2 regions of the Pseudomonas sp. AC112 genome follow, and region 1 is predicted to be linked to the other one. Evidence: predicted binding sites of a transcription regulator. Region 1 holds the regulator's gene; the other holds the start of a gene.

Region 1 (14,481 bases):
ACGACGTAGGCTGTAGCTGCAAACAGGTGTAACGCCGGATGAGACTTTGGGCTAGCTGTGAGAAATGACAGTGTCGACGAACGGCTTTGGGGGCTAGGCACGTTAGACCGTCGGATATCGAAAATCCCTCTCTACCTGTCAACTTTGACAGTAGTCATACGAGCGTTCTCGCGGTTCCATTGCCTTAAGTACTGTGAACAGGTTGTGGACGAGATGCAGAGAGAATGGTTGAAAGCGGTCAGAGGCATCGTCAAATCTTACGATCAAGCATCCGGGAAGGGCTTGATTGCCCTGGAAGGCGGCGAAGGCGATGTGCGAGTGGATTTCGTTGATTCACGACGCATTCGGCTTGCCGTAGGCCTGCGAGTGGAAGTTCTGAGAGTCCATGGGCCTGATGCAGTCTATGCGTCTGAGGTTCGTGTTATCCCGTAAGTCAGGAGAACGGCAATGGCAACAGGTACGGTGAAATGGTTTAACGCGGAGAAGGGGTTTGGGTTCATCACTCAAGACGATGGGGGCGATATATTTGTCCACTTCTCGGTCATCACGGCCGACGGTTTCAGGACGCTTGAAGAGAACCAAAAAGTGGAGTTCGAGGTTACGCAAGGGCCCAAAGGCGCTCAGGCCGAGAACGTCCGCGTCCTATGAGCTTGATGATCGTTCCCAATTCAAACGCAAAATCACTCATCAGCGCGTCGGCCGAGGCGAGGGTTTCGGTGAGGTTGACCAGCAGGTCTTCGGTTTTGAGAGTGTCTACGACGGTAAACAGACTGATGGAGGGATTTGGGGTGGGTTTGATCATTGTGAGGTTCCTAAAAAGTGGAGCCGCCACTGATCGCCGCGACGCGATGGAGGGTGGCAGCTGTACGCAGGTTCGCGGACCGGTCTAGGAACAACCCGGCATACCCGAAGGTATCCCGCGCACAGCCGCCATAGCGCCGCACAGTAGACGATAGAAAACCGCTTACTGAAAGGGAGATGGTGCTTTTGTTCCGTAGTAAACCGGGCCGCGACGCCCGACCACTGCGTTTGCAGCGGTGTACGGAGACTAGAGAGCGGCTTTCCTAGAGGCAACCCCAAAACCTTGTCGGAAATTTCCTCGGTAGCGGCCGGTGAACACAAATCCAAAATGTGGGAGCGGGCTTGCTCGCGAAAGCGGACTATCAGTCGCCGAATGTGCTATCTGACCCACGGCTTTCGCGAGCAAGCCCGCTCCCACAGTTGAATTGATTTACAACCGGCTTGCTTGGTCGCTTGGGAGGTCATCGAAGGGCCAAAGCAAAAGTTGGAAGGCTTCTTGCAATACCGCCTGCAAGACGCCCAATTGCGTCAAAACTTTGCTTCAAAGGACACGAGGAATACCGGTGGTGGATCGCTCTCAAATGCTCGGCAACGCCCGCAGCACCCTGACTGACCTCTCGCGAGGCAATCTGGGTGTGCCGTTGTTGTTGCTGGTGATGCTGGCAATGATGATGTTGCCGATGCCGCCGTTCCTGCTCGACGTGTTCTTTACCTTCAACATTGCCCTGTCTGTGGTGGTATTGCTGGTCTGTGTGTATGCCCTGCGGCCCTTGGATTTCGCGGTATTCCCGACCATTCTGCTGGTGGCGACCCTTCTGCGCCTGGCGCTGAACGTGGCGTCGACCCGTGTGGTCATGCTGCACGGCCAGGACGGCCACGCCGCCGCCGGTAAGGTGATCCAGGCCTTCGGTGAGGTGGTGATCGGCGGTAACTACGTGGTCGGTATCGTGGTGTTCGCGATCCTGATGATCATCAACTTCGTCGTTGTCACCAAGGGCGCGGGGCGGATCTCCGAGGTGAGCGCACGTTTTACCCTTGACGCCATGCCCGGCAAGCAAATGGCGATTGACGCCGACCTAAACGCCGGCCTGATCGACCAGAACCAAGCCAAATCCCGTCGCCTGGAAGTCGCCCAGGAGGCTGAGTTCTACGGTTCCATGGACGGTGCCAGCAAATTTGTGCGCGGTGACGCCATCGCCGGCCTGCTCATTCTGTTCATCAACCTTATCGGCGGCATGGCCGTGGGGATCTTCCAGCACGGCATGACCTTCGGCGATGCGGGCAAGGTTTACGCGCTGCTGACCATCGGTGACGGTTTAGTGGCGCAATTGCCATCACTGTTGTTATCCACAGCTGCGGCGATCATGGTAACCCGTGCGTCGGGCTCCGAAGACATGGGCAAGCAGATCAGCCGGCAGATGTTTGCCTCGCCCAAGGCCCTGGCCGTGGCGGCGGGCATCATGGCGATCATGGGGATCGTGCCGGGCATGCCTCATGTGTCGTTCCTGAGCATGGCGGCCATGGCGGCTGGCGGTGCCTACCTGTTCTGGAAAAAGCAGAATGCGGTCAAGGTCCAGGCCCAGCAAGAGATCGCGCGCCAGCAGGAGCTGCTGCCATCCCCGGCCCGCGCCCAGGAAACCAAGGAGCTGGGCTGGGACGATGTGACCCCGATCGACATGATCGGCCTGGAAGTCGGCTACCGCCTTATCCCGCTGGTGGACCGCAACCAGGGCGGCCAATTGCTCGCGCGGATCAAGGGCGTGCGCAAAAAACTGTCGCAGGACCTGGGCTTTTTGATGCCCACCGTGCACATCCGCGACAACCTCGACCTGGCCCCGAGTGCCTATCGCCTGACCCTGATGGGCGTGATCCTGGCCGAAGCCGAGATCTACCCGGACCGCGAACTGGCGATCAACCCGGGGCAGGTGTTCGGCAGCCTCAACGGCATCACCGCCAAAGATCCGGCTTTTGGCCTGGACGCGGTATGGATCGAAATCAGCCAGCGCAGCCAGGCACAGTCCCTGGGTTACACCGTGGTGGACGCCAGCACGGTGGTCGCTACCCATCTCAACCAGATCCTGTACAAACACTCCCACGAGCTGATCGGCCACGAGGAAGTCCAGCAATTGATGGGTTTGCTCGGCAAAGCTTCGCCAAAACTCGCCGAAGAACTGGTACCGGGCATCCTGTCGCTGTCGCAGTTGCTCAAGGTGTTGCAGGCGCTGCTGGCCGAACAGGTGCCGGTACGCGACATTCGCAGCATTGCCGAGGCCATCGCCAACAATGCCGCCAAGAGTCAAGATACTGCCGCCCTGGTGGCTGCGGTGCGCGTCGGATTGTCGCGCGCAATCGTCCAAAGCATTGTAGGGCTTGACTCCGAGCTGCCTGTGATCACCTTGGAACCAAGGTTGGAACAAATATTGCTCAATAGTATTCAGAAGGCAGGACAAGGCCAGGAAGAGGGCGTTCTGCTGGAGCCAAGCATGGCTGAGAAACTGCAGCGTTCGTTGATCGACGCCGCACAGCGCCAGGAAATGCAGGGCCAACCGGTGATTCTGCTGGTGGCGGGCCCGGTCCGAGCGATGTTGTCGCGATTTGGACGCCTGGCAGTACCGAATTTGCACGTTTTGGCTTATCAGGAAATTCCTGACAACAAGCAAGTGACTATCGTCGCGACAGTAGGGCCCAACGGCTGAGGGTAGTGGGTTATGCAAGTTAAGCGTTTTTTCGCCGCCGATATGCGTCAGGCCATGAAACTGGTGCGTGATGAGCTGGGCGCCGACGCCGCGATTATCGGAAACCGTCGTATTGCCGGCGGTGTCGAGCTGACGGCTGCCCTGGACTACACACCCCAGGCCCTGGCGCCGCGCGTGCCGAACATGGAGCTCGAAGACGAGCTGCGCAAGACCGCTTCGCGGATTGTCTCGGCCCAGGCTGAACTGAGCATGCGCGGCGACAGCGATGCCACCACCAACCGCCAATTGTTCGCCGGCTTGCCGCTGACTGCTGCCGAGCCGCTGGTCGAGCCCACCTTCAAAGAACCGCCGCGTCCTGCTGCGCCTGCTCCGGCGCCTGCGGTTGACCAGCGCGTGTTCGATTCGATGCGCTTTGAACTCAACGGCCTGCGCGAACTGCTTGAAGTGCAGCTTGGCTCGCTGGCCTGGACCCAACTGCAAGGCAGCAAGCCGCAACAGGCCAACCTGTGGCGTCGCTTGCAACGTATCGGCCTGTCTGGCCCGTTGTCCCGCGACCTGCTGGCCCTGACCACCGAAATCGAAGAGCCTCGCCAGGCCTGGCGCATGTTGCTGGCCCACCTAGCGCGGATGATCGTCACCCCGGAAATCGAACCCTTGGAAGAGGGCGGTGTGATCGCCATGGTCGGCCCTGCCGGCATGGGCAAGACCACCACCCTGGCCAAGTTGGCGGCCCGTTACGTGCTCAAGTACGGCGCGCAGAATATCGCGCTGGTGAGCATGGACAGCTACCGTATTGGTGCCCAGGAGCAGCTCAAGACCCTGGGCCGGATCCTCAATGTGTCGGTGACCCATGTCGACCCGGGCCAGTCCCTGGCCAACGCCCTGGACCCCTTGCTGCGCAAGCGCGTGGTGCTGATCGACACTGCCGGCCTGCAAGCCAGCGACCCGGCATTGCGCATGCAGTTGGAAAGCCTGGCGGGGCGTGGCATCAAGTCGAAAAATTACTTGGTGCTTGCAACCACCAGCCAGAAACAGGTTCTTACCGCTGCGTATCATAGTTACAAGCGTTGTGGCCTGGCCGGTTGCATCCTCACCAAGCTCGATGAGACCGCGAGCCTGGGCGAGGTGCTGAGCCTGGCCATCAGTCATGAATTGCCGGTCGCCTACCTGACCGACGGGCCGCGGATCCCGGATGATCTGCATCTGCCGCGCCGTCATCAGTTGGTCAGCCGTGCAGTCAGCGTGCAAATGCAAGAAGAGCCTAGCGAGGAAGCGATGGCCGATATGTTCGCCGACCTTTACCACAACCCGGCAAAGCGGGTGGGTTGAGTCAGGATGAACACCGTGAAATGTATCTACATCGATGGTCTGCAAGCGATTCACGCGGCCAAGCCATGTAGCCTGCGTCTAAGCAAGACAAGGTAAAGAAATAAAATGGGCAGCATGCATCCCGTACAGGTGATCGCGGTGACCGGCGGCAAAGGTGGCGTCGGGAAAACTAACGTGTCAGTGAATTTGTCCCTGGCCCTGGCAGAGCTTGGCCGTCGCGTCATGCTGCTGGATGCTGACCTGGGCTTGGCGAACGTGGACGTTCTGCTGGGGCTGACACCCAAACACACCCTTGCCGATGTGATCGAGGGCCGCTGCGAGCTGCGCGATGTGCTGCTGCAGGGCCCCGGTGGCATCCGCATCGTGCCGGCTGCCTCGGGCACCCAGAGCATGGTGCACCTGAGCCCGGCGCAGCATGCCGGCCTCATCCAGGCTTTCAGTGATATTGGCGACAACCTCGACGTGCTGGTGATCGACACCGCCGCCGGGATCGGCGAGTCCGTGGTCAGCTTCGTGCGCGCTGCGCAGGAAGTGTTGCTGGTGGTCTGCGATGAACCCACCTCGATCACCGACGCCTACGCCCTGATCAAACTGCTTAACCGTGACTACGGCATGAACCGCTTCCGCGTCCTGGCCAACATGGCCCAGAGCCCGCAGGAAGGGCGCAATCTGTTCGCCAAGTTGACCAAGGTCACGGACCGCTTCCTCGATGTCGCCTTACAATACGTCGGCGCAGTTCCCTACGACGAGTGTGTGCGCAAGGCTGTGCAAAAGCAGCGTGCAGTCTACGAAGCGTTCCCTCGTTCCAAATGCGCATTGGCGTTCAAGGCTATTGCCCAGAAGGTCGATACCTGGCCGTTGCCCGCCAACCCTCGGGGGCATCTGGAGTTTTTCGTCGAGCGATTGGTGCATCAGACGAGCGCAGGACCCGTGCTATGACAGCGACCGGCTACAACGCGTACAAGAAGTCTGCCCGTGACAGCCAGGGCGAATTGATCGAGCGCTACGCGCCCCTGGTCAAGCGTATCGCCTATCACTTGCTGGCACGCCTGCCCGCCAGCGTCCAGGTCGAAGACCTGATCCAGGCGGGCATGATCGGCTTGCTCGAAGTGTCGACCAAATACGACGCGAGCAAGGGGGCGAGTTTCGAGACGTACGCGGGTATCCGCATACGTGGCGCGATGCTCGATGAAGTGCGCAAAGGTGACTGGGCGCCGCGTTCGGTGCATCGCAATACGCGCATGGTCAGTGACGCAATTCGCGCAATTGAAGCAAAAACCGGTCGCGACGCTAAAGATCACGAAGTTGCGGCCGAACTCCAATTGAGTCTCGACGATTACTACGGGATTTTGAACGATACCTTGGGCAGCCGCCTGTTCAGTTTCGACGACCTCTTGCAGGACGGCGAACACGAAGGGCTGCACGAGGACGGCGCGAGCGCTCATATGGAGCCATCGCGTGACCTGGAAGATGAGCGTTTCCAGGGGGCGTTGGCGGACGCGATTGCCAATTTGCCGGAGCGTGAGCGACTGGTGTTGGCGCTGTACTACGACGAAGAGCTGAACCTCAAGGAAATCGGTGAGGTCCTGGGGGTCAGCGAATCGCGGGTCAGCCAGTTGCACAGCCAGTGCGCAGCCCGCTTGCGGGGGCGTTTGGGAGAGTGGCGAGCGCGCTGACAGGCAGTGTGGGGACACTGCAGACGATACCGCGAGGGCAAGCAGCCTTCGCGGGTTCGACCCGTGGTGCCCTCGGCAGTCCTTTTTGTGTAATGCCTGTTGATTGAAATGGCGCGTCCAGGTGCTGGGCGCGTTTAAGACTGCTTGGAGGTCGAATTGGACAAGAACATGAAAATCCTCATCGTTGATGACTTCTCAACGATGCGGCGGATCATAAAAAACCTGTTGCGTGACCTTGGGTTCACTAACACGGTCGAGGCGGATGACGGCATTACGGCGATTCCGATCCTCAACAGCGGGAGCATCGACTTTTTGGTAACGGACTGGAACATGCCGGGCATGACCGGCATCGACTTGCTGCGCCACGTGCGCGCTGACGAAAAGCTGCGCAGCCTGCCTGTGCTGATGGTGACCGCCGAAGCCAAGCGTGAGCAGATCATCGAAGCCGCCCAAGCCGGGGTTAACGGTTACGTGGTCAAGCCATTCACTGCATTGGCCTTGAAAGAGAAGATCGAAAAAATCTTCGAACGCATCCACGGCTAATGCCATCGCGGGGGAGCTATGGAGCATAAAGAAACGTCACAGGGAGACTTCGAGTCGACCCTGAAAAAGCATGCTCACCAGTTGGTCGACAGCCTTGAAAAAGGCCAGTTTGGCGACGCGGTGCAGTTAATCCATGAGCTCAACCAGACCCGTGACCGCGGCCTGTACCAGGAAGTGGGCAAGCTCACACGCGAGCTGCACAGTGCGATCGTCAATTTCCAGATTGACCCGCATATGCCCCAGGCCGAAGAAATTTCGCAAATCACTGATGCCACCGAACGCCTGTCCTACGTGGTCAGGCTGACTGAGGCGGCGGCCAACCGCACCATGGACTTGGTGGAAAACGCCACGCCCCTGGTCAACGGCATGGCCAACGAAGCCCAGGCCCTCAGCGTTGACTGGGGCCGCTTCATGCGCCGGGAAGTGGGGGCTGAAGAGTTTCGTGAATTGGCGCGTCGGGTCGACGGGTTCTTGTCACGCAGCGAGCAGGAAAACCGCACGGTTTCCAGCAACCTCAACGACATTCTGCTCGCCCAGGATTACCAGGACCTCACCGGCCAGGTGATCAAGCGTGTGACCCAGTTGGTCACCGAAGTGGAAAGCAACTTGCTCAAATTGGTGCTTATGGCAGGCCAGGTTGACCGCTTTGCCGGCATTGAACATGACCGCGAAGCGATCCTCTCGGAAAAAGATCCACAAAAACATCTCGCCAAGGGTGAAGGTCCGCAGATTCATGCCGATAAACGTGAAGACGTTGTGTCAGGTCAGGATGACGTAGATGACCTGTTATCCAGTTTAGGCTTCTAAGGAGCACCCACATGAGCTTCGGCGCCGATGAAGAAATCCTTCAGGATTTCCTTGTAGAGGCCGGCGAAATTTTAGAGCAACTGTCCGAACAACTGGTCGAGCTGGAAAGCCGCCCGGATGATGCGAACCTGCTCAATGCAATTTTTCGCGGTTTTCACACTGTAAAAGGGGGCGCCGGCTTCCTCCAGCTCCATGAGCTGGTGGAGTGCTGTCACATCGCCGAGAACGTGTTCGACATCCTGCGCAAGGGTGAGCGGCACGTCGACTCGGAACTGATGGACGTGATTCTCGAAGCGCTGGATGCGGTCAACGGCATGTTCAGCGAAGTGCGCGAACGTGCCCCGATCACCGCGGCCACCCCGGAACTGCTGGCCGCCCTGGCGCGCCTGGCGGAACCGGCCGACACCTCGGCTGCGCCTGTGGTTGAGGCGGCTCCCGAGCCTGTGGCCGAAGCCGAGCCGGATGTGACCGACAGCGAGTTCGAACAGCTGCTCAACTCCCTCAGTGCCGTGAAGGCCGAGGCAGAGGCGCCGGCGGCTGCCGTCGCGGCACCGACCAGCGAAGACATTACCGACGCTGAGTTCGAGTCCCTGCTCGACCAGTTGCATGGCAAAGGCCAGTTTGCGGCCGATGCTGTCGCACCGGTTGCTGCTGCGCAGGCGCCTGCCGCCAGTGCCAGCACCGACATTACCGACGACGAATTCGAAGCGTTGCTCGACCAACTGCATGGCAAGGGCACCTTCGTGGCCGACGCCTTGCCGGAAGTCGCCGCCACGGCTGCGGCGCCTGCCGCTGCCAGTGCAGCACCGGCGGGTGATGGCCTGATCTCCGATCACGAGTTCGAGTCCCTGCTGGACGAATTGCACGGCAAGGGCAAGTTCAGCGAAGTGGCCCCGGCCGCAGCGGTTGCGACCGCAGCACCGGTGGCTGCCAAAGCCGCAACGCCGGCCCCGGCTACCAAGCCGGCTGCCGCGCCAGCCGCAGCGCCAGCACCGGCTCCGGCGCGTGCCGCTGCAGCACCGGTGGCCGAGAAGCCTGCCAGTGAAGCCGAAACCACCGTGCGGGTTGATACTGCGCGCCTGGACGACATCATGAACATGGTCGGCGAACTGGTATTGGTACGTAACCGCCTGGTGCGCCTGGGCCTGAGCAGCGGCGATGAAGCCATGCAAAAGGCCGTGTCGAACCTCGACGTGGTGACCGCCGACCTGCAGACCGCCGTGATGAAAACGCGGATGCAGCCGATCAAGAAAGTCTTCGGCCGCTTCCCGCGCCTGGTTCGTGACCTGGCGCGTCAGCTGAAGAAAGAGATCAACCTGGAACTGGTGGGTGAAGAGACCGACCTCGACAAAAACCTTGTCGAGGCCCTGGCCGACCCGCTGGTCCACTTGGTGCGCAACGCCGTCGACCACGGCGTGGAAACCCCGGAAGAACGCGAAGCCTCGGGCAAGTCGCGCAACGGCAAGGTGATCCTGGCCGCCGAGCAAGAAGGCGACCACATCCTGCTGTCGATCACCGACGACGGCAAGGGCATGGACCCGGCCGTGTTGCGCAATATCGCGGTCAAGCGTGGCGTGATGGACAAGGACGCCGCCGATCGCCTGACCGACACCGAGTGCTACAACCTGATCTTCGCCCCGGGGTTCTCGACCAAGACCGAGATTTCCGACGTGTCGGGCCGCGGCGTCGGCATGGACGTGGTGAAGACCAAGATCAGCCAGCTCAATGGCTCGATCAACATTTACTCGACCAAGGGCCAGGGCTCGAAGATCGTTATCAAGGTGCCGTTGACCTTGGCGATCATGCCGACCCTGATGGTGATGCTGGGCAACCAGGCTTTCGCCTTCCCGCTGGTCAACGTCAACGAGATCTTCCACCTCGACCTGTCGCGCACCAACGTGGTGGACGGCCAGGAAGTGGTGATCGTGCGCGACAAGGCGTTGCCACTGTTCTACCTCAAGCGCTGGCTGGTGGCATCGGCCAAGCATGAAGAGCAGCGCGAAGGCCATGTGGTGATTCTCTCCGTGGGCACCCAGCGGATCGGCTTTGTCGTCGATCAACTGGTTGGCCAGGAAGAAGTGGTCATCAAGCCTTTGGGCAAAATGCTGCAGGGAACCCCGGGCATGTCGGGTGCGACCATCACCGGTGACGGTCGGATCGCGCTGATTCTCGATGTTCCGAGCATGCTCAAGCGTTACGCCGCTCGGCGTATTTGATTCTGGTGGGGCAGGGCGGTATTGCCCGCCCCGCCTAACGGAGTGTTTATGGCAGTCAAGGTCCTGGTGGTGGACGATTCGGGTTTCTTCCGCCGCCGCGTCTCGGAAATTCTTTCCGCCGATCCAACGATCCAGGTGGTCGGCACGGCCACCAACGGCAAAGAGGCGATTGATCAAGCCATTGCGTTGAAACCGGACGTGATCACCATGGACTACGAGATGCCGATGATGGATGGCATCACGGCAGTTCGGCACATCATGCAACGCTGCCCGACCCCGGTGTTGATGTTCTCCTCGCTGACGCACGAAGGCGCCCGGGTCACCCTGGATGCGCTGGACGCTGGCGCGGTGGATTTCCTGCCGAAGAATTTCGAAGACATCTCGCGCAACCCCGAGAAGGTCAAGCAGATGCTGTGCGAGAAAGTGCACAGCATTTCGCGCAGTAACCGTCGCAGCCTGTTCAGCACGCCAGCGCCGACGCCAGCTCCCGCTGTGGCGCCGGCGACCTCGTTCGGGCGTCCTGCGCCCGCACCGGTGACGCGTCCGGTTGCACCTGCGCCTGTGCGGACCGCTGCGCCTGCTGCCGCTCATTCGCCCGCGCCCAAGCGCAAGGCCTATAAGCTGGTCGCCATCGGTACGTCCACCGGCGGCCCGGTCGCACTGCAACGCGTATTGACCCAACTGCCTGCCAACTTCCCGGCGCCGATCGTGCTGATCCAGCACATGCCCGCGGCGTTCACCAAGGCATTCGCCGAGCGCCTGGACAAGTTGTGCCGCATCAGCGTCAAGGAAGCCGAGGATGGTGACATCCTGCGTCCTGGCCTGGCGTTGCTGGCGCCGGGTGGCAAACAAATGATGGTGGACGGCCGTGGCGCGATCAAAATCCTGCCGGGTGATGAGCGCCTGAATTACAAACCCTGCGTGGACATCACCTTTGGTTCGGCAGCCAAGTCTTACGGCGACAAAGTTCTGGCGGTGGTCCTCACCGGCATGGGCGCCGATGGCCGTGAAGGCGCGCGCCTGCTCAAGCAGGGCGGCAGCGCAATCTGGGCCCAGGACGAAGCCAGCTGCGTGATCTATGGCATGCCCATGGCCATCGTCAAGGCGGACCTGGCCGACGCTGTCTATAGCCTGGACGACATCGGCAAGCACCTGGTGGAGGCCTGCCTCTGATGGATGTATTGAGCCTGATCGGCATCATCATGGCGTTTGTCGCGATCATCGGCGGCAACTACCTCGAAGGCGGTCACCTCGGCGCCCTGGCCAACGGCCCGGCCGCCCTGATCGTGATCGGCGGCACCGTGGGCGCGGCGTTGCTGCAGTCGCCCATGAGCTCCTTCAAGCGCGCCATGCAGATCCTTATCTGGATCATTTTTCCGCCACGTGTCGACTTGCCTGGCGGCATCGACCGCGTGGTCAACTGGAGCCTCACCGCGCGCAAGGAAGGGCTGCTGGGCCTGGAAGGCGTGGCTGACGCCGAGCCGGACAGCTACGCACGCAAAGGCCTGCAATTGCTGGTGGACGGTGCCGAGCCGGAAGCGATCCGCAGCATCCTGGAGGTGGATTTCTACACCCAGGAAAGTCGCGACATCAACGCCGCCAAAGTCTACGAAAGCATGGGCGGCTACGCGCCGACCATCGGCATCATCGGTGCGGTGATGGGCCTGATCCACGTGATGGGCAACCTCGCCGATCCGTCGCAACTGGGCAGCGGCATTGCCGTGGCATTTGTCGCCACCATCTACGGCGTGGCGAGTGCCAACCTGGTGCTGTTGCCGGTGGCCAGCAAGCTCAAGTCAATTGCCATGCGCCAGTCGCGTTATCGCGAGATGTTGCTGGAAGGCATCCTGTCGATCGCCGAGGGTGAGAACCCACGCTCCATCGAATTGAAGCTCCAGGGCTTCATGGATTGATGGGGGATATCGATTATGAGCCGTCGCCGTCGCGAGCCTGAAGAACACGTCAACCACGAGCGGTGGCTGGTGTCCTACGCGGACTTCATCACCTTGCTGTTCGCGTTTTTCGTGGTGATGTACTCCATCTCGTCGATCAACGAAGGCAAGTACAAAGTTATTTCCCAGGCGCTGATTGGCGTGTTCAACGACGCCGACCGCGCCCTCAAGCCGATCCCCATCGGCGAAGAACGGCCCAAGACCGTGACGCCGGCCAAGCCGTTGGTCAACGACAGCGATGAAACCGCCGCTGGCGTGGGCGGCACCAGCGACCCGCTGAAAAGCATCGCCGATGACATCAGCGCTGCGTTCGGCGATTTGATCAGTTCCAACCAGATGACCGTGCGTGGCAATGAGCTGTGGGTGGAGATCGAGCTGAACTCCAGCCTGCTGTTTGCCAGTGCCGATGCGATGCCCAGTGACCAGGCATTCACCATCATCGACAAGGTGGCGGCGATCTTGCGGCCGTTTGAGAACCCGATCCACGTGGAAGGCTTTACCGACAATTTTCCGATCAGCACCGCGCAGTACCCGACCAACTGGGAGCTGTCTTCGGCGCGTGCCGCGAGCATCGTGCGCATGCTTGCGATGCAGGGCGTGAACCCCGGACGCCTGGCGTCGGTGGGGTATGGCGAGTTCCAGCCGGTGGCCAATAACGCCACGGTGGAGGGGCGCGCGCGTAACCGTCGGGTGGTGTTGGTGGTCTCGCGCAATCTGGATGTGCGCCGCAGCCTGACCGGTACCGGTACCGCCAATGCAACGCCGGATGCAGCCTTGAAGCGGGCTGGCACACAAACTGCACCGCCCCCTGTAAAACCGCCGGTTCGTCAGAGCGCCGTCAATTCTCCGTCGCCGGCTCAATAACCTTATGCAATGTCTCGGTCGCGCCTGTGCCTGCCGGGAGGAACCAACCGAATGAGAGTCTGGGCAGTTGCCAATCAAAAGGGTGGAGTCGGCAAGACCACCACCTCCATCGCCTTAGCCGGCTTGCTGGCCGAGGCGGGCAAGCGTGTGGTCGTGGTGGACCTGGACCCTCACGGCTCCATGACCAGCTATTTCGGCTACGACCCCGATGCACTGGAACACAGTAACTACGACCTGTTCCTGCACAAGGGTAGCGTGCCGGCCGATCTGCCGGGGCAACTGCTGCTGCCCACCAGCAACGAAAGCATTTCCCTGTTGCCCTCCAGCACCGCCCTGGCCACCCTTGAGCGCCAGTCGCCGGGGCAGAGCGGCCTGGGCCTAGTGATCGCAAAGACCCTGGCGCAACTGTGGCAGGACTTCGACTACGCCATCATCGACAGCCCGCCGTTGCTGGGCGTGTTGATGGTCAACGCGTTGGCGGCCAGCCAGCAGTTGGTGATCCCGGTGCAGACCGAGCACCTGGCCGTCAAAGGCCTGGAGCGCATGGTCAGCACCCTGGCGATGATCAACCGTTCGCGCAAACAGGCGCTGCCGTTCAGCATCGTGCCGACGTTGTTCGACCGCCGCACCCAGGCGTCCCTCGGTACCCTGCGTGTGTTGCGCGATGCCTATCCGGACACCATTTGGAATGGCTACATCCCGGTGGACACGCGCCTGCGTGACGCCAGCCGCGCCGGCCTGGCGCCGTCGCAGTTCGACCCGAAAAGCCGAGGCGTACTGGCCTACCGCGCGTTGCTCAAGCACCTGCTGTCCCAGCAACTTGTGGCGCAGGTGGCGTGATGAACCGTCCCGTAGAACTCAAGACCCGGCCGCAACTGGCACTGGAATCCTACCTGGATGCCTTGCTGCAGGATGCGACCGCGGAAGCATTGCCGGAACCGATCCTGGTGCTGGAGCCCGCTGTAGAACTGGACAGCACGCTGGATGAATTCCAGTTGGCCGTTCTGGAAGAGCAGGCCCGCGACGCGCAGGTTGTGCCGGTTGCCCCGGTCATCGTGCCGATCGCGCCGGCAGTGGTTGCGCCCGTGGTGGTCGAGCCGGTGGTGGAAGTGCACCTGCCACCGAGCATCACCCCGCCGCCGGTGACTGGCGATGGCCGCCCGAGCTGGGCTGCCGAGCCGTTCGAATGCCTGCTGTTCGACGTCGCCGGGTTGACCCTGGCGGTACCGCTGGTGTGCCTCGGCTCGATCTACTCCCTGGAAGGCCAGGAGCTGACGCCGCTGTTCGGACAGCCGGAGTGGTTCCTCGGCATCCTGCCCAGCCAGGCGGGCAACCTCAAAGTGTTGGATACCGCGCGTTGGGTCATGCCCGACCGCTATCGCGACGACTTCCGCCAGGGCTTGCAGTACGTGATCTCGGTGCAGGGTTATGAGTGGGGGCTGGCGGTGCATCAGGTCAGTCGCTCGTTGCGCTTGGACCCGAACGAAATCAAATGGCGCAGCCACCGGGGCCAACGGCCTTGGCTGGCGGGCACCGTGATCGAACACATGTGCGCGTTGCTCGACGTCGCCGAACTGGCCGAGTTGATTGCCAGTGG
Region 2 (14,481 bases), 1.6 Mb from region 1:
AGGTTGTGCGCCTGGTGGAAAACGCCAAGGCCGCCGGCGCCAAGGTCTTGATGGGGGGCAAGCCTCACGCCAAAGGCGGCCTGTTCTACGAGCCGACGGTGTTGACCGGCCTGCAGGACGATTCTGCGCTCGCGACCGAGGAGATCTTTGGGCCGGTGTTTGCGATCTATTCCTTCAAGGACGAAGACGAAGTGATCGCCCGTGCCAACCAGACCGAATTCGGCCTGGTCGCCTATGCCTACACCAGCGCGCTGGGGCGGTCGTTGCGCCTGTCGCGCCAGTTGGAAGCCGGCATGGTGATTCTCAACTCCGGCTCGGTGGGCACTGCCTCGGTGCCGTTTGGTGGGATCAAGCAATCGGGTTATGGCCGTGAAGGCAGCTATTACGGGATCGAAGAGTATGTGCATGTGAAGTATGTGTTGATGGCGGGCGCACAGTTCTAGGCAGTTCCGCCGAAAAAAAAGCTAGCGCCCACAAGGTGCTGGCTTTTTTTCTGGTGGATTTGCACACGCCAGGCGCGGATAGTTCGTCCCATTGACAGGACAATAGGTTGATCATGCAAGACCTCAACGACCTCTACTATTTCGCCAAAGTCGTGGAAGCCGGTGGCTTCGCCGCAGCCGGGCGACTGCTGGGGATTCCCAAGTCGCGGCTGTCGCGGCGCATTGCCGAGCTCGAAGAACGTCTCGGTGCACGCCTGCTGCAACGCACTACCCGCCAGTTGACCCTCACCGCCGTCGGCGAGCGCTACCTGCGGCATTGCCAGGCGATGCTGCTGGAGGCGGAAATGGCCGATGAGGCGGTGGCCAGCATGTCCAGTGAACCCCGTGGGCGACTGCGGGTGAGCTGCCCGGTGGGCATGGCCCAGCACATCCTGCCGGAGTTGGTCGCAGGTTTTCTCGCCGCCCACCCGCAGGTGCAATTGGAGATGACCCTGGTCAACCGCCGCGTCGACCTGGTGGCCGAAGGCATTGATGTGGCGTTGCGGGTACGCGAACTCGGCGATGAAGACCCGCTGCTGGTCACCAAACGCCTGCGTCAGGCACAGACCGTGCTGGTAGCCAGCCCCGCGCTGATGCTCGGTCGCCAGGTGGCAACCCTGGATGACCTCAAGCAATTGCCGATCCTCGGTGCACTGGAGGCGGACCGCTTGGTGCATCAACGCATTCTCGATCCCCAGGGCAACGCTCACGATTTGGCGATGGAGGCTCGGCTGGGGATTGACGACTTTATTGTGCGCAAGGCCAGCGCCATCATGGGCCTGGGCTTTACCGTCTTGCCGATGATGTACTGTGAAGAGGAACTGGCCAGTGGCCGCTTGGTGCAATTGCTGCCGGAATGGTCCTTGCCGGGTGGCTGGCTGCAAGCGGTGTACCCGCATCGCCGTGGCGTGTTGCCGGCCATTCGTGCCTGGATCGATTACCTGGAAGAAGGGTTCAAAGGGTGTGGAGACCGCCTGTTATGAAGATGAATGAAGCCCAAGTCGCGACGTTCTGCCTGAGCCTGCCGGGCGCGCGGGAAGACTACAAGTGGGGTGGCGTGCGGGTGTTTTCGATTGCGGGCAATAAGATGTTTGCGCTGCAGAATCTGCGCGGTGAGTCGTTGGCGTTCAAGGTGGACAAGGAGTTGTTCCTGGGGCATGTGGATCGCCCAGGTATTCACCCGGCGCCGTATCTGGCGCGGGCGCAGTGGGTGATTATGAATACGCCCTATCCGTTGGGGGCTGAGGAGTTGCGGGGTTTGTTGCGGCGGTCACATCAGTTGGTGGTGAGTAAGTTGCCTAAGCGTACGCAGGTTGGGTTGTTGTTGGAGGCGTAGGTAGTTGGGTATGGCGAGGGGCCTGACAGCCGAGGATTCTCTAACTGTTGCCCCGCGATCCAAAAATGTGGGAGCTGGCTTGCCTGTGAAGGCGGCCTGACAGCCGACCACTCTCTAACTGTTGCCCCGCGGTCCAAATGTGGGAGCTGGCTTGCCTGCGAAGGCGGCCTGGCAGCCGACCTGGATGTTGGATCAGACCGGGTACATATCCGTTACTTGGGTAACGGCTGCTATGGGTTCCGCCCTTACGGCGGGTCACTTTTGAAAAGAGCCCAAAAGTAACCAAAAGGCTCTTGCCCCAACACTCGGCACCTCGCTCACGCTCGGTGTGCCCGTAATCCGACAGGTATTTGGGGGGCCGCCGCCACGCGCCATCCATGGCGCGGGGCGGCTAAACCGGCATCCCTGCCGGTTTACCCCCCAAATCCCTGTCGAATTCCGGCCAGCGTGTTTGATGGGGCGCTTAAGATCAAAAGCCAGATCAACATCAAGAGCGGCTCGCTTCGCATCGTGGTTGGCGTGGTTGGCGTTGGTTGCTACGAAGTTGTAGTTATAGGACTGACCACAGGGTGCCGCCCAGGAACAGTTGGTCCAACCAGAACACTTGATGCAACAGCACGATCACCCAGAACAGCACTTGATAAGACACCTTCCGCGTCTTGTGCCGGAATACTTGTTGGGCAATCAGCGCTCCTGGCCAGCCGCCCGCGAGTTCGACGGCGTGGAGAATGTTTTCCGGCGTGCGCCAGCTGTCGGTGCGCGCCTTGCGTTTGTCGCTCCAGTAAAGGAAGAACGCGATCACGCTGACAAGGCCATAGGCCGCCAGTGGGATAACGGTTTCGCCGCGTTGCCACACCAGCACCGAGCCCAGCAACGGCGCAGCACACAGCAGCGCGAAGATCGCCGCTTTCAGGCGGGGGTGCTGGATCATCATGCCTTGGCGGCCGCCCAGTCGATCCAGCCGAACTGCCAGGTCGCCAGGATCAGCAGGCCGAATGCGATGCGGTACCAGGCAAACGCGGCGTAGCTGTGGCTGGCAATGAATTTGAGCAGGCCCTTGACGGCAATCATCGCGAAGATGAAGGAGGTCACGAAGCCGATGGCGAACACCGGCAGGTCCGCGGGCTGGAACAGGTCACGGTATTTATAGCCCGAATACACCGCCGCACCGACCATGGTCGGCATTGCCAGGAAGAACGAGAACTCGGTGGCGGTCTTGCGGGACAGGCCAAAGAGCAGGCCGCCGATGATGGTCGAGCCGGAACGCGAGGTGCCCGGGATCATCGCCAGGCACTGGGCCAGGCCGACTTTGAGCGCGTCTTTCCAGGTGATGTCGTCGACGGTTTCGGCGTGTACTTCGTGCTGGCGGCGTTCGGCCCACAACATGATGATGCCGCCCACCACCAACGCCGTGGCCACGGTGATCGGGTTGAACAGGTAGTGGTGAATCAGGTCGGCGAATATCACCCCCAACACCACCGCCGGCAGGAAGGCGATCAACAGGTTGACGGTAAACCGCTGGGCCTTGCGCTGGGTCGGCAGCCCGCTGACCACTTCGAAAATCTTGCCGCGAAATTCCCACACCACCGCCAGGATTGCGCCCAGTTGGATAATGATGTTGAAGGCGTTGAAACGGTCGCCGGTAAAGTCGAGCAAGTCGGCGACGATGATCTGGTGGCCGGTACTGGAGATCGGCAGGAACTCGGTAAGCCCCTCCACAATGCCAAGAATCAATGCCTGAATGGCGGTCCAAAAATCCATGCTTCCCCCAAAGGTCATGCTCAACGGCATGCCTTATTAATCTTTTTTAGTGGTTCACTGACGACAGAGGCCGGTGCTGATTTTCAACGCCGGCCTGCAAAAATTTCGTGAAAAATCAGACGGTACTCAGGTTTTGCGATTACAGGCCGAAAGCCTATCAGACAAGTCGGAAAAGTCGATGCAGCCCCCACAATTATAAAAAGCACGGAGTGACAGGACGATGAACAGTTTGCGCAATATGTCGATCAGCCGGCGCCTGTGGCTGATCCTGATAGTCGCCGTGCTGATGCTGCTGGCCCTGGGTTTGCTGATGCTCAAGCAGATCCATGACGACCTGTACCAGGCCAAGCGCCAGCAGACCCAACACGTGGTACAGACCGCCAGCGGGATCCTGACGTTTTATCACAGCCTCGAAACCACCGGCGTGATGACCCGCGACGCTGCCCAGAAGCAGGCCTTGAGCGCGGTACGCGGCTTGCGCTACGACCATGACGACTATTTCTGGATCAACGACCTCACGCCCGTGATGATCATGCATCCGGCCAACCCCAAGCTCGATGGCCAGAACCTCTCGGCCATCCGCGACCCGGACGGGTTTGCCGTGTTCAATGAGTTCGTGATCCTGGCCAAGGCCAAGGGCGCCGGCATCGTCAATTATCGCTGGCCCAAGCCCGGGGCCGACGCGCCAGTGGCCAAGACCTCGTATATCCAGCTGTTCGAACCCTGGGGCTGGATTATCGGCTCGGGCGTGTATGTGGATGACGTGCAGGCCGAGTTCAGCGGCCAGGTGTGGAAAGCTTCGTTCATCGGCCTGGGGATCGCGCTGGTCATGGCGTTGCTGGTGTCACTGATCGCGCGCAGTATCGTGCGGCCTTTGCAGGATGCGGTGAACGCCATGGGCAACATTGCCAGCGGCGAAAGTGACCTGACCCGCAGCCTCGACACCCATGGCCGGGACGAAGTCACCCAACTGTCCCAACACTTCAACAGCTTCACCGCCAAGCTGCGCCAGGTGGTGAGCCAATTGCAGGTGTGCGCCAACGCCCTGGGCCAGTCCTCGCAGGAGCTGGGCAACAACGCCACCCAGGCTCACGACCGCAGCCAGCAACAATCGCAGCAGATGGAGCTGGTGGCCACCGCCATCAATGAAGTCACCTACGGCGTGCAGGACGTGGCCAAGAACGCCGAACACGCCGCCAGCGAAATGCGCGACGCTCAGGCCCAGGCGCAACAAGGCCAGGTCAATATCGACGGCAGCCTGCAGCAGATCGACCAGCTCTCCGGCACCATCAGCCAGGCGGTGGAGGTGATCCGCACCCTGTCCGCCGAAAGCACCCAGATCGGCAGCGTACTCGAAGTGATCCGCTCCATTGCCGACCAAACCAACCTGCTGGCCCTCAACGCCGCGATTGAAGCCGCCCGCGCCGGTGAACAAGGCCGTGGCTTTGCCGTGGTGGCCGATGAAGTGCGGCTTTTGGCCCAGCGCACGCAAAAATCCACTGCCGAGATCCAGGGCATGATCGAACGCCTGCAAGGCCACTCGGAAGCGGCAGTCAAGGTCATCAGCGACAGCCACAGTGCCTCGCAACTGACCATCGAACAGGCCGGCCAGGCCGGTGCCAGCCTGACTGCCATCGGCCAGGCCCTGCGCAACCTCAACGGCCTCAACGCCTCGATCGCCAGCGCCACCCTGCAACAGGCCCATGTGGTCGAAGACATCAACCAGAACGTCACCCAAGCCGCCGGTCTGTCCCACAGCACCGCGTTGGCGGCGGAACAGTCGAGCGTGGCAAGTGCGCATTTGCGCGGCCTGAGCGACCAACTCGATGGGCTCTTGCGCCAATTCAAAGTCTGACACTCCACTTGCAGGATCCGGCTTGCCGGCGATAAGGCCCTTGAGACCCGCGCAACACTCAAGGCCGCCATCGCCGGCAAGCCCGCTGCTACAAATGATCATCTTTGGTTACAATCCCCGCCCTCTCCCACGCTCCCAAGGAACCCTCATGTCCGGGCTTGAACTGTTCGCCGCCGCCCTTGGGGTGATCGCCGTCTGGCTGACGGTCAAGCAGAACCCATGGTGCTGGCCCATCGGGCTGGTAATGGTGTTGCTGTACACTTGGGTGTTCTTTGACGTGAAACTCTATTCCGACATGCTCTTGCAGGTGGTCTATGCCGCGCTGCAGGTCTACGGTTGGTGGCAGTGGACCCGCGCCGGCGCGGTCAAGCAGGGCCGGCAGGTCACCAGTCTGGGCGTGCCGGCCATCCTCGCCAGCCTGGCGGTGGGCGCCCTCGGCAGCCTGTTGCTCGGCGCCGCCATGGCGCACTGGACCGACGCCGCGCAACCCTGGCTCGACGCCGCCCTCACCGGTTTCAGCCTGGTGGCGCAAATGTGGATGGCGCAAAAGCGCGTGCAGTGCTGGCCGCTGTGGATTGCCGTGGATGTGATCTTCGTCGGGCTGTTCCTCTACAAAGGCCTTTACCTTACCGCCGCGCTCTACGCGCTGTTTACTGTGATTGCCGTGCAAGGTTGGCGTGAATGGCGCACCGACCCGGCGCTGCACGCATGAAGGTGGTGGTACTGGCCGGCCCGGAATCCAGCGGTAAAAGCTGGCTGGCGGCGCAGCTGCACGCGCAGTTCGGCGGGCTGATGGTGGGCGAATACGTGCGGCACTTCATCGATCACCATCAACGCGACACCACCCTGGCCGACATCCCGGACATCGCCCGTGGCCAACTGGCCTGGGAAGACGCCGCGCGCGCCAAGCAGCCGCAGTTGCTGATCCTCGACACGCACCTGCTGACCAACAGACTCTGGAGCCAAACCCTGTTCGGTGACTGCCCGGCCTGGCTCGACAGTGAACTGCTGGCACGTCACTACGACCTGCACCTGCTGCTCTCGCCGGAGGATGTGGAGTGGACCGCCGACGGCCAACGCTGCCAACCGGAACTGGCGGACCGCCAGGCGTTTTTCCAGGCCAGCCTGGACTGGATGCGGCATCACCACCAACCGTGCGTGGTGATCGGTGGAGATTGGGCACAGCGCCGCGTCATGGCCTTCGCGGCTGTGGCGAAGTTATTGGCGTAGCGACCGACCATCGGGCCGACGCAGTTCATCGCCCTGCCCGTCAGTCAACCTTCTAAAGGAGACTGGCCCATGAATATGCGTATCGTTGCCCGCCTGATCAACCTGCCTGAAAACCGGGGTGTGCGTGTCGAGACCGCGACGCACCCCATGTTGCTGGTCCGCGTCGGTGACCAGGTCCGGGCCTTCCAGGCCGACTGCCCGCACGCGGGTGCGCCGCTGGAAAAAGGCGTGATCTGCGCAGGCCGCATCGTGTGTCCCTGGCACAAGGCCGCGTTCGCCGTGGACAGCGGCGCCGTGCAGGAACCGCCGGCGCTGGTCGGGCTCAGGCAATACCCGGTACAGGTTCACGATGGCGTGGTAAGTGTCGGTGACGAGCCCATCAGCGCCGAGCCCACGCAGCCCCGCGAGGACACCCGCTGTTTTGCCGTGATCGGTGCAGGCGCCGCCGGTGCCGCCGCCGTGGCCACCCTCAAACGCCACGGGTTTGCCGGGCGCTTGCTGTGGATCGACCGCGAACAGCAGCCCGCCTACGATCGCACCGCCCTGAGCAAATTCGTGATTGCCGGTGAAATGGCAGCCGAGGACACCCCGCCCCTGCTGGACGAGAGCGCGAACATTCACGGCGAAGTGCAGCGCCTGGACGCCATCGGCAAGCGCATCGAATTGGCTGATGGCCGCCAGTTCGACTACGACGCCGCACTGGTCGCCACCGGTGGCAACGCACACCCCCTGGATATCCCCGGTGCCCAGCTCAATAACGTGTTCGTGCTGCGCAGCCGCGAAGACGCCGCGCGTATCAGCGCGGCCGCAGAACACGCCACCTGCGCGGTGATCATCGGTGACAGTTTTATCGGCCTGGAGGCGGCGTCGGCCCTGCGTCAACGCGGCCTGGTTGTGCAGGTGGTCAGCCGCCACACCATCCCGCTGGCAGCGCAACTGGGCAAGCGCATCGGCGGCGCCCTGCGCCAGTTGCACGAAGACCACGGCGTGATCTTTCACAGCAACACCGAGCCCGAACGCCTGGACGGGCATGGCGCCGTCAGTACGGTGCTGTTGAAAAACGGCAATCGCCTGGCGGCCGACCTGGTGTTGATGGGCGTCGGCGTAACACCCGCCACAGGTTTTATCGACGGCGTTACCAAAGCCGAGGACCAATCACTTGTCGTCGATGATCAACTGCAGGCTGCGCCGGCCCTCTGGGCCGCCGGCGACAACGTGACCTTCCCCTGGCAGCACCAACCCACGCGCATCGAACACTGGCGCCTGGCCCAACAGCTCGGCGTGCTGGCGGCGCGCACTATGCTCGGTGACACCCAGGTGTACGCCGACGTGCCGTTCTTCTGGACCTATCACTTCGACAAGACCTTCGAGGTGCTCGGCCACCCGCAGCACTGGAACCGACTGCACCTGGAAGGCGACCTGCAACAGCATGATTTCATCGCCCTGCTCTGCCATGACGACCAGGTGGAAGCGGTGATCGCCTGCGCACACCCGCAAGCGATGGCGCGCCTGTCACAACGCATGCAGCAGCCCCTGGGCAAGACCGAAGCCCTCGAACTGATCCGCAGCCGTTAGCGTTTTTTACGTGTGCCCAGTTGAATCCACGTCGGCGCATGGTCGCTGGCGTGGGGCTCGTTGCGCACCCAGGCATCCACGCCGGCGTCTTTCAGATAAGGCGCGAGCGCCGGGTTGAGCAACAGGTGATCGATGCGCAGGCCTGAATTGGTTTGCCAGTGCTGGCGGAAGTAATCCCAGAAGGTATAGACGCGCGCCTCGGGGTACAGGTGGCGCACCGAATCGGTCCACCCTTGGTCCAGCAGGCGCTGGTAAGCCTCGCGGCTTTGCGGTTGGAGCAAGGCATCCTTGAGCCAGGAACGCGGGTTGTAGATATCCAGGTCAGTGGGCACCACATTGAAATCCCCGGCCAGGAGCACCGGATGCTCACTGGCTTGCAGCGCTTTTGCATAGGCAATCAAGCGCTCGAACCACGCCAACTTGTACTCAAACTTCGGCCCGGGTTGCGGGTTGCCGTTGGGCAAATACAGGCAGCCGACCAGTACGCCATGCACGGCGGCCTCGATATAGCGGCTTTGCGTGTCGCTGTCATCACCGGGCAAACCGCGCCGACTCTCCAGCGGCTGGGCATCCCGCGCCAGGATCGCTACCCCGTTCCAGGACGCTTGCCCCAGGCAGATCGCTCCATAGCCGGCCGCTTCGAAGTCAGCATAGGGGAATAAGCTTTCGGGGGCCTTTAGCTCCTGCAGGCACACCACATCGGGCTGTTCCCGCGCCAGCCATTGCAGCAGGTTCGGCAGCCGGGCACGAATGCCGTTGATATTGAAGGTGGCGATTTTCAGGGCTTTCATGGGGTCCGGTCCTTCCAGGGCTCTTGGGGTAGAGCCCTGGAGAGGAACGGATGTTCAATCCAACAGTTTTTTTACTGCGTCAGGCCTTAATAGCCGAGCGACAGCCCGGTGTTGCGACGCGGATCATTCGCCCCATAGAAACGGTTGTTACCCACCGGCTTGCCACCCAGGGACGGCGCACCGACCAGGATCGCCGCCAGGTGGTTGGCATCCTGAGGCCCGGCAAACTTGTGGCCCCAGCTTTCGAGGATCTTCTGGGTATCCGGGCTGACCGCGAAGGTCTCCAGGTTGGTGGTTTCCGGCATCCATTGCTGGTGGAAACGCGGCGCATCCACGGCTTCCTGGATGTTCATCTTGTAGTCGATGACATTCAGGATGGTCAGCAAGGTCGCGGTAATGATGCGGCTGCCACCCGGCGTGCCGACCACCATCACGGCCTTGCCGTCCTTGGTCACGATGGTCGGGCTCATCGACGACAGCGGCGCCTTGCCGGGTGCGATGGCGTTGGCTTCACCCTGGACCAGACCGTACATGTTCGGCACGCCGACCTTGACGGTGAAGTCGTCCATTTCATCGTTGAGGATCACCCCGGTCTTGCTCGCCATCACGCCCGCACCGAACCAGTCATTGAGAGTGTAGGTAACCGACACTGCGTTGCCCCACTTGTCGACGATGGAATAGTGGGTGGTGTTATTGCCTTCATGGGGCGACACGCCCGGCTTGATCGCCTGGGAGTCACCGGCTTTTTGCGGTTCGATGGCGTCGCGCAGTTTTGCCGCGTAGTTTTTGTCCAGCAGGTGCTCGATCGGGTTCTTCACGAAGTCCGGGTCGCCGAGGTAGCTGTTGCGGTCCACGTAGGCGTGGCGCATGGCTTCGATCTGGTAGTGCAGGCCCTGGGCCGAGTGATAGCCGAGGTCGGCCATCGGGTAGCCTTCGAGGATGTTCATGATCTGGCAGATCACCACGCCACCGGAGCTCGGAGGCGGTGCCGAGACCACGTGGTAGCCACGGTAGTCGCACTCGATGGGCGCCAACTCGCGGGTCTTGTACTTGTCGAGGTCAGCCTGGGTGATGATGCCCTTGCCGGCCTGGCTGGAGTCCACCAGGGCTTTGGCGACCCAGCCTTTATAGAAACCGTCGCTGCCCTTGGCCGAGATTTCCTTGAGGGTCTTGGCCAGGTCTTTCTGCACCAGCTTCTGGCCCACCTGCATTGGCTGGCCGTTGTGCAGGAAGATGCCGCGCATGTCCTTGTCTTTTTCGAACTCGCCGGTAGCAGTGTGCAACAGGTCGATATCGCCCTGCTCCAGGGCAAAGCCGTTTTCGGCCAGTTTGATCGCCGGGGCGATGACCTGGGCGCGCTTGAGGGTGCCGTATTTGCTCAGGGCCAGTTCCATCCCCGACACGGTGCCCGGTACACCCACGGCCAGGTGGCCTTTGGCGCTGAGGCCTTCGATGACGTTGCCGTCTTTATCCAGGTACATATTGGCGGTGGCCGCCAGCGGGGCTTTTTCGCGGAAGTCGAGGAAGGTCTTGCGCCCGTCCGCCAGTTGCACGGTCATAAAGCCACCGCCGCCCAGGTTACCCGCCGCAGGGTAGACCACGGCCAGTGCGTAACCCACGGCCACGGCCGCATCGACCGCATTGCCGCCGGCCTTGAGCACATCCACGCCGACATGAGTTGCCAAATGCTGGGCCGTTACCACCATGCCATTTTCACCGGCCACCGGGGCCTGGGACGCGGCGTGTACACCACTGACCGTCAACACCAGGGTGGTGGCAATCAAGGTACGGCTGAAGGGTTGGTATTTCATCCATGGCTACTCTAGTTATTAAGACGCACCAAAATAGCCCGGCGCGGATTGAATCCCCAGCGCAATGGCGTTTTTATTACAGAACTTGTCGGTCACAGAACGGACCCGAAAAACCCCATGCTATATTTCGCGCCCAGACTGTCTTGCAAGGCCCCTTTGACATGGCGATCAAGAAGACCGGCATCCGTGCCCAACAGGCCGACCAGACCCGCGCGCGCATCCTCCAGGCGGCGGTCAAGGTGTTCACCCGCGACGGTTATTCCGGCGGGCGCGTCGACACCATCTCCAAGGAAGCCGACTCCAACGACCGCATGCTCTATTACTATTTCGGCAGCAAGGAACACCTGTTTGTCTGCGTGCTGGAACACACCTACGAGCAGTTCAACAAAGCCGAAAGCAAGCTCAAGCTCAACCTCGACGCACCGGAGCAGGCCCTGCGTGACCTGGTGGCGTTTATCTGGAACTACTACGTCAAACACCCGGAATTCGTGGCGATCCTGAGCATCGAGAACCTGCACCAGGGCAAACATGCCCAGCAGTCTGGCGAGATGCGCAGGTTGTCGGGGGAAGCCGTGGGCGTGCTTAAGCCGATCATCGAAGCCGGCCAGGCCCAGGGCGTGTTTCGCCAGGATGTGGACCTCAAGCACGTGTACTTGATGATTGCGTCACTGTGCTACTTCTATAACTCCAACCGGCACACGCTGAGTTCGTTCCTTGGAGAAGACCTGGCGGACAAGGGGCAGCAGCAGGATTGGCTGGGGTTTATCAGTGATTTGGTGGTGCGTGGGGTATCTCCCCTCCCCCTGTAGAAACGCAATCCAAAGGTGGGAGCGGGCTTGCTCGCGAACGCGGAGTGCCAGTCGCTGCAGAGGTTGACTGGACAACCGCATTCGCGAGCAAGCCCGCTCCCACAGTTTTTATCGCGCAGTGTCAGTGGGTACCGGGGTTGGCGCGCAGGTGGGCGACCTTCTGTTCCAAGCCACTCCACTGTGGCGCATTCGGCGCGAACTTGCCGCGTAGGTAGGCCACCAAATCCGCCACCTGGCTATTGGACAAACTGTCCTTGAACCCCGGCATATACCCCAGGTCCTTGGTCGCCGGGTTGCTGATGCCTTGCAGAATTACCTTGATCAAATTATCCGGCTGATCGCTGTGCACATTGGTGTTGGTCGCCAACGACGGGCTTACCCCAAACAATTTCGGCCCCAGGCCGTCGGCATGGCAGGCCTTGCATGAGCCTTCGAACACCCGCCGGCCATTGGGATTTGGCACGGTAACGGCAGCGGCCACCTGGGCCTCGGCCGCCGCTTCGCTGTTAAGCGACGCCAGGTACACCGCCATGGCGCGGATATCCGCCTTGGGCAATTTCGACAACTCACCCACCACCGGCCCCATCGGGCCTGCCGCTACGCCGTGGGCATCGGAATAGCCAGTGCTCAGGTAAGTAAACAGTTGATCTTCGGTCCACGGCGTCGGCGCCTTCGACAGCCCCGTCAACGCCGGCGCCTCCCAGCCGTCGACCCTGCCGCCCGCCAGGAACGCCTTGCCGCCCTTCTCCGCGCCCAGCAGGTTACGTGGCGAATGGCACGCGGCGCAGTGGCCCAGGCCATTGACCAGGTAATTCCCACGGTTCCATTGCTCGCCGCGTTCAGGCTGCGGCGTGATTTCACCGCGCCGAAGATTCAGGGCGTTCCACCCCGCCATCAATGGCCGGATATTGAACGGAAAGCGCATGGCATTTGGCGTCGGCGCCTGGCTCACCGGCGCCTGGGACATCAGGTAGGCATACAGCGCCTGCATGTCCGCCTCATTGATATTGCGAAACGCCGTGTAGGGAAACGCCGGGTACAGGTTGCGCCCGTCACGGCCAATACCGTCGCGCATCGCCCGCTCGAAGGCCGGGTACGACCAGGCGCCGATTCCGGTCTTCACGTCCGGGGTGATGTTGCTGCTGTACAGCGTGCCGAACGGCGTTTCCATGGCCAGCCCACCGGCATTGGTCGCACCGCCGGGCGCCGTGTGGCACACCGCGCAATCCCCCACCGCCGCCAGTAAACGCCCGCGCTCCAGGGTGGCCTTGGACCAGGTGCCGGCACCGGGCGGAGCAATCGGAGCGATTTCATTGTGGAACGGCCAGGCTGTCGCCAGCACCGCGCCCAGGGTGGCGAACAGCGCGCCGAACCACCACTTCCTGCGTTTTTGCGGCGACTTGGCCGGTTCACCCAGGGTCGCGGCATTCAGTGCCGCCAGCACGCGCTCCGGGGTGATCGGCAATTCGCGAAACCGAATGCCGGTGGCGTCGTAGATGGCATTGGCGATTGCCGCCGCGCTGGGCACCGACGCCGACTCACCGGCGCCCATCGGCGGCTGGTCCTGGCGCGGCATCATCATCACGTCGATCTTCGGCACTTCGGGGAAGGTCAGGATCGGATAGCCGCCCCACTCCTTGCTCGCCACCGTCGACTCTTCAAACGTCACCCGCTCCTTCAGCACACGGCTGGTGGACTGGATCACGTTGCCGTGGATCTGGTGCTGCACCCCGGTCGGGTTGATCATCATCCCCGAATCGTGGCCGATCACCACACGCGTCACCGACACATCGCCGGTCTGCTTGTCGATGGCCACATCCGCCACCCACGCTGCCCAGGCCGCGCCGAACCCCGGGAACTTGCTGTGGATGTAGCGCGCGTAGGCAAAGCCACGGCCACGCAGCAGATGGTCCTCGTTGTCGGTTTGCATCGGCGCGGTGCGCGGTGCCCAGTTGGCGCGTTCGGCGGTGGATTTCACCAGGTCGATGGCGCGCTCGTCCTTGAGGTAACGCAGGCGGTATTCCACCGGGTCGACGCCGGCGGCGAAGGCCAGCTCGTCAATATAGGATTCGTGGGCAAAGGTGTTGGGCAAGGCCGATACGCCACGCATCCACGAGGCCCGCACGATGGGCGCCATGTCGTTGATGGTCACGCGCAGGTTGTCGATGTCGTAGGGCGGGATGGAGGTGCGGTCGCCCATTTCGAACATCGCCGCCACCGGCTCGACGCGGCCGGTCAGCAACAGTGCCAGGGTCGGCGCGCCATTGGAGGGGTAACTGGTTTCAAAGTCGTAGGCGGCGATGCTGCCATCGGCGTTGAGGCCGCCGTCCACATCCATCAATTGCGCGGTGCCCTTGGGCTCCCACAGATGCTCCTGCTCGCGGGTCAGCTGCACACGCACCGGCTTGCCGACCGCACGGGACAACAGCAAGGCATCGGCGCACACATCGTCGGCGCAATTGCGCCCATAACAGCCGGCAGCCTCCATGCGGATCACATCGATCAGGCCTTCTTCGCATTCCAGCAACCACGCCAGGTCGGCGCGCAACAGGTGCGGGTTCTGGCTGCCCGACCATACCCGGCTGCCGGCCGGCGAGTAATCCGCCACGCTGCAAGACGGACCGATCGAGCCATGCATCTGGTACGGCCATAGGTAACTGCGCGCCATGCGTTGGCTGGCATTGGCCAGGGCTGCATCCACGTCGCCCTGGTCGAGGACGGTGCGGCGCACACGGGGGTTGTCGCGGATGGCCTGCTCGACATCGCTCATGTCCGGCAAGGCGTTGTTCCAGGGTTTCCACTGCACCTGCAGGTCGGCGGCCGCCTTGATC

What was found. The regulator FliA, encoded in region 1, starts transcription of late flagellar genes. The targets are predictions, from matches to a motif close to CTAAAGTTTNNNNNNNNNNNGCCGNTAA.
Region 2: AC0IYN_RS26695 (methyl-accepting chemotaxis protein) is a predicted target of FliA. The motif match lies at 3,705-3,732, and genes of this name have one in related genera.

What each region holds. Positions count from the first base shown of each region.
Region 1 covers NZ_CEEDCM010000001.1:4,157,860-4,172,340, forward strand. The annotation lists gene AC0IYN_RS19240 (cold-shock protein) at 448-648, shown strand; gene AC0IYN_RS19245 (DUF6124 family protein) at 599-802, opposite strand; gene flhA (flagellar biosynthesis protein FlhA) at 1,383-3,497, shown strand; gene flhF (flagellar biosynthesis protein FlhF) at 3,510-4,826, shown strand; gene fleN (flagellar synthesis regulator FleN) at 4,932-5,765, shown strand; gene fliA (RNA polymerase sigma factor FliA) at 5,762-6,502, shown strand; gene AC0IYN_RS19270 (chemotaxis response regulator CheY) at 6,671-7,045, shown strand; gene AC0IYN_RS19275 (protein phosphatase CheZ) at 7,064-7,852, shown strand; gene AC0IYN_RS19280 (chemotaxis protein CheA) at 7,864-10,068, shown strand; gene AC0IYN_RS19285 (protein-glutamate methylesterase/protein-glutamine glutaminase) at 10,117-11,241, shown strand; gene AC0IYN_RS19290 (flagellar motor protein) at 11,241-11,981, shown strand; gene motD (flagellar motor protein MotD) at 11,997-12,884, shown strand; gene AC0IYN_RS19300 (ParA family protein) at 12,936-13,724, shown strand; gene AC0IYN_RS19305 (CheW domain-containing protein) at 13,724-14,481, shown strand, end outside.
Region 2 covers NZ_CEEDCM010000001.1:5,724,804-5,739,284, forward strand. The annotation lists gene AC0IYN_RS26670 (NAD-dependent succinate-semialdehyde dehydrogenase) at 1-443, shown strand, start outside; gene AC0IYN_RS26675 (LysR substrate-binding domain-containing protein) at 557-1,465, shown strand; gene AC0IYN_RS26680 (MmcQ/YjbR family DNA-binding protein) at 1,462-1,818, shown strand; gene AC0IYN_RS26685 (DUF1294 domain-containing protein) at 2,369-2,752, opposite strand; gene AC0IYN_RS26690 (undecaprenyl-diphosphate phosphatase) at 2,749-3,579, opposite strand; gene AC0IYN_RS26695 (methyl-accepting chemotaxis protein) at 3,800-5,434, shown strand; gene pnuC (nicotinamide riboside transporter PnuC) at 5,583-6,146, shown strand; gene AC0IYN_RS26705 (AAA family ATPase) at 6,143-6,664, shown strand; gene AC0IYN_RS26710 (FAD-dependent oxidoreductase) at 6,734-8,239, shown strand; gene AC0IYN_RS26715 (exodeoxyribonuclease III) at 8,236-9,030, opposite strand; gene ggt (gamma-glutamyltransferase) at 9,117-10,841, opposite strand; gene AC0IYN_RS26725 (TetR/AcrR family transcriptional regulator) at 11,003-11,650, shown strand; gene AC0IYN_RS26730 (molybdopterin cofactor-binding domain-containing protein) at 11,772-14,481, opposite strand, start outside.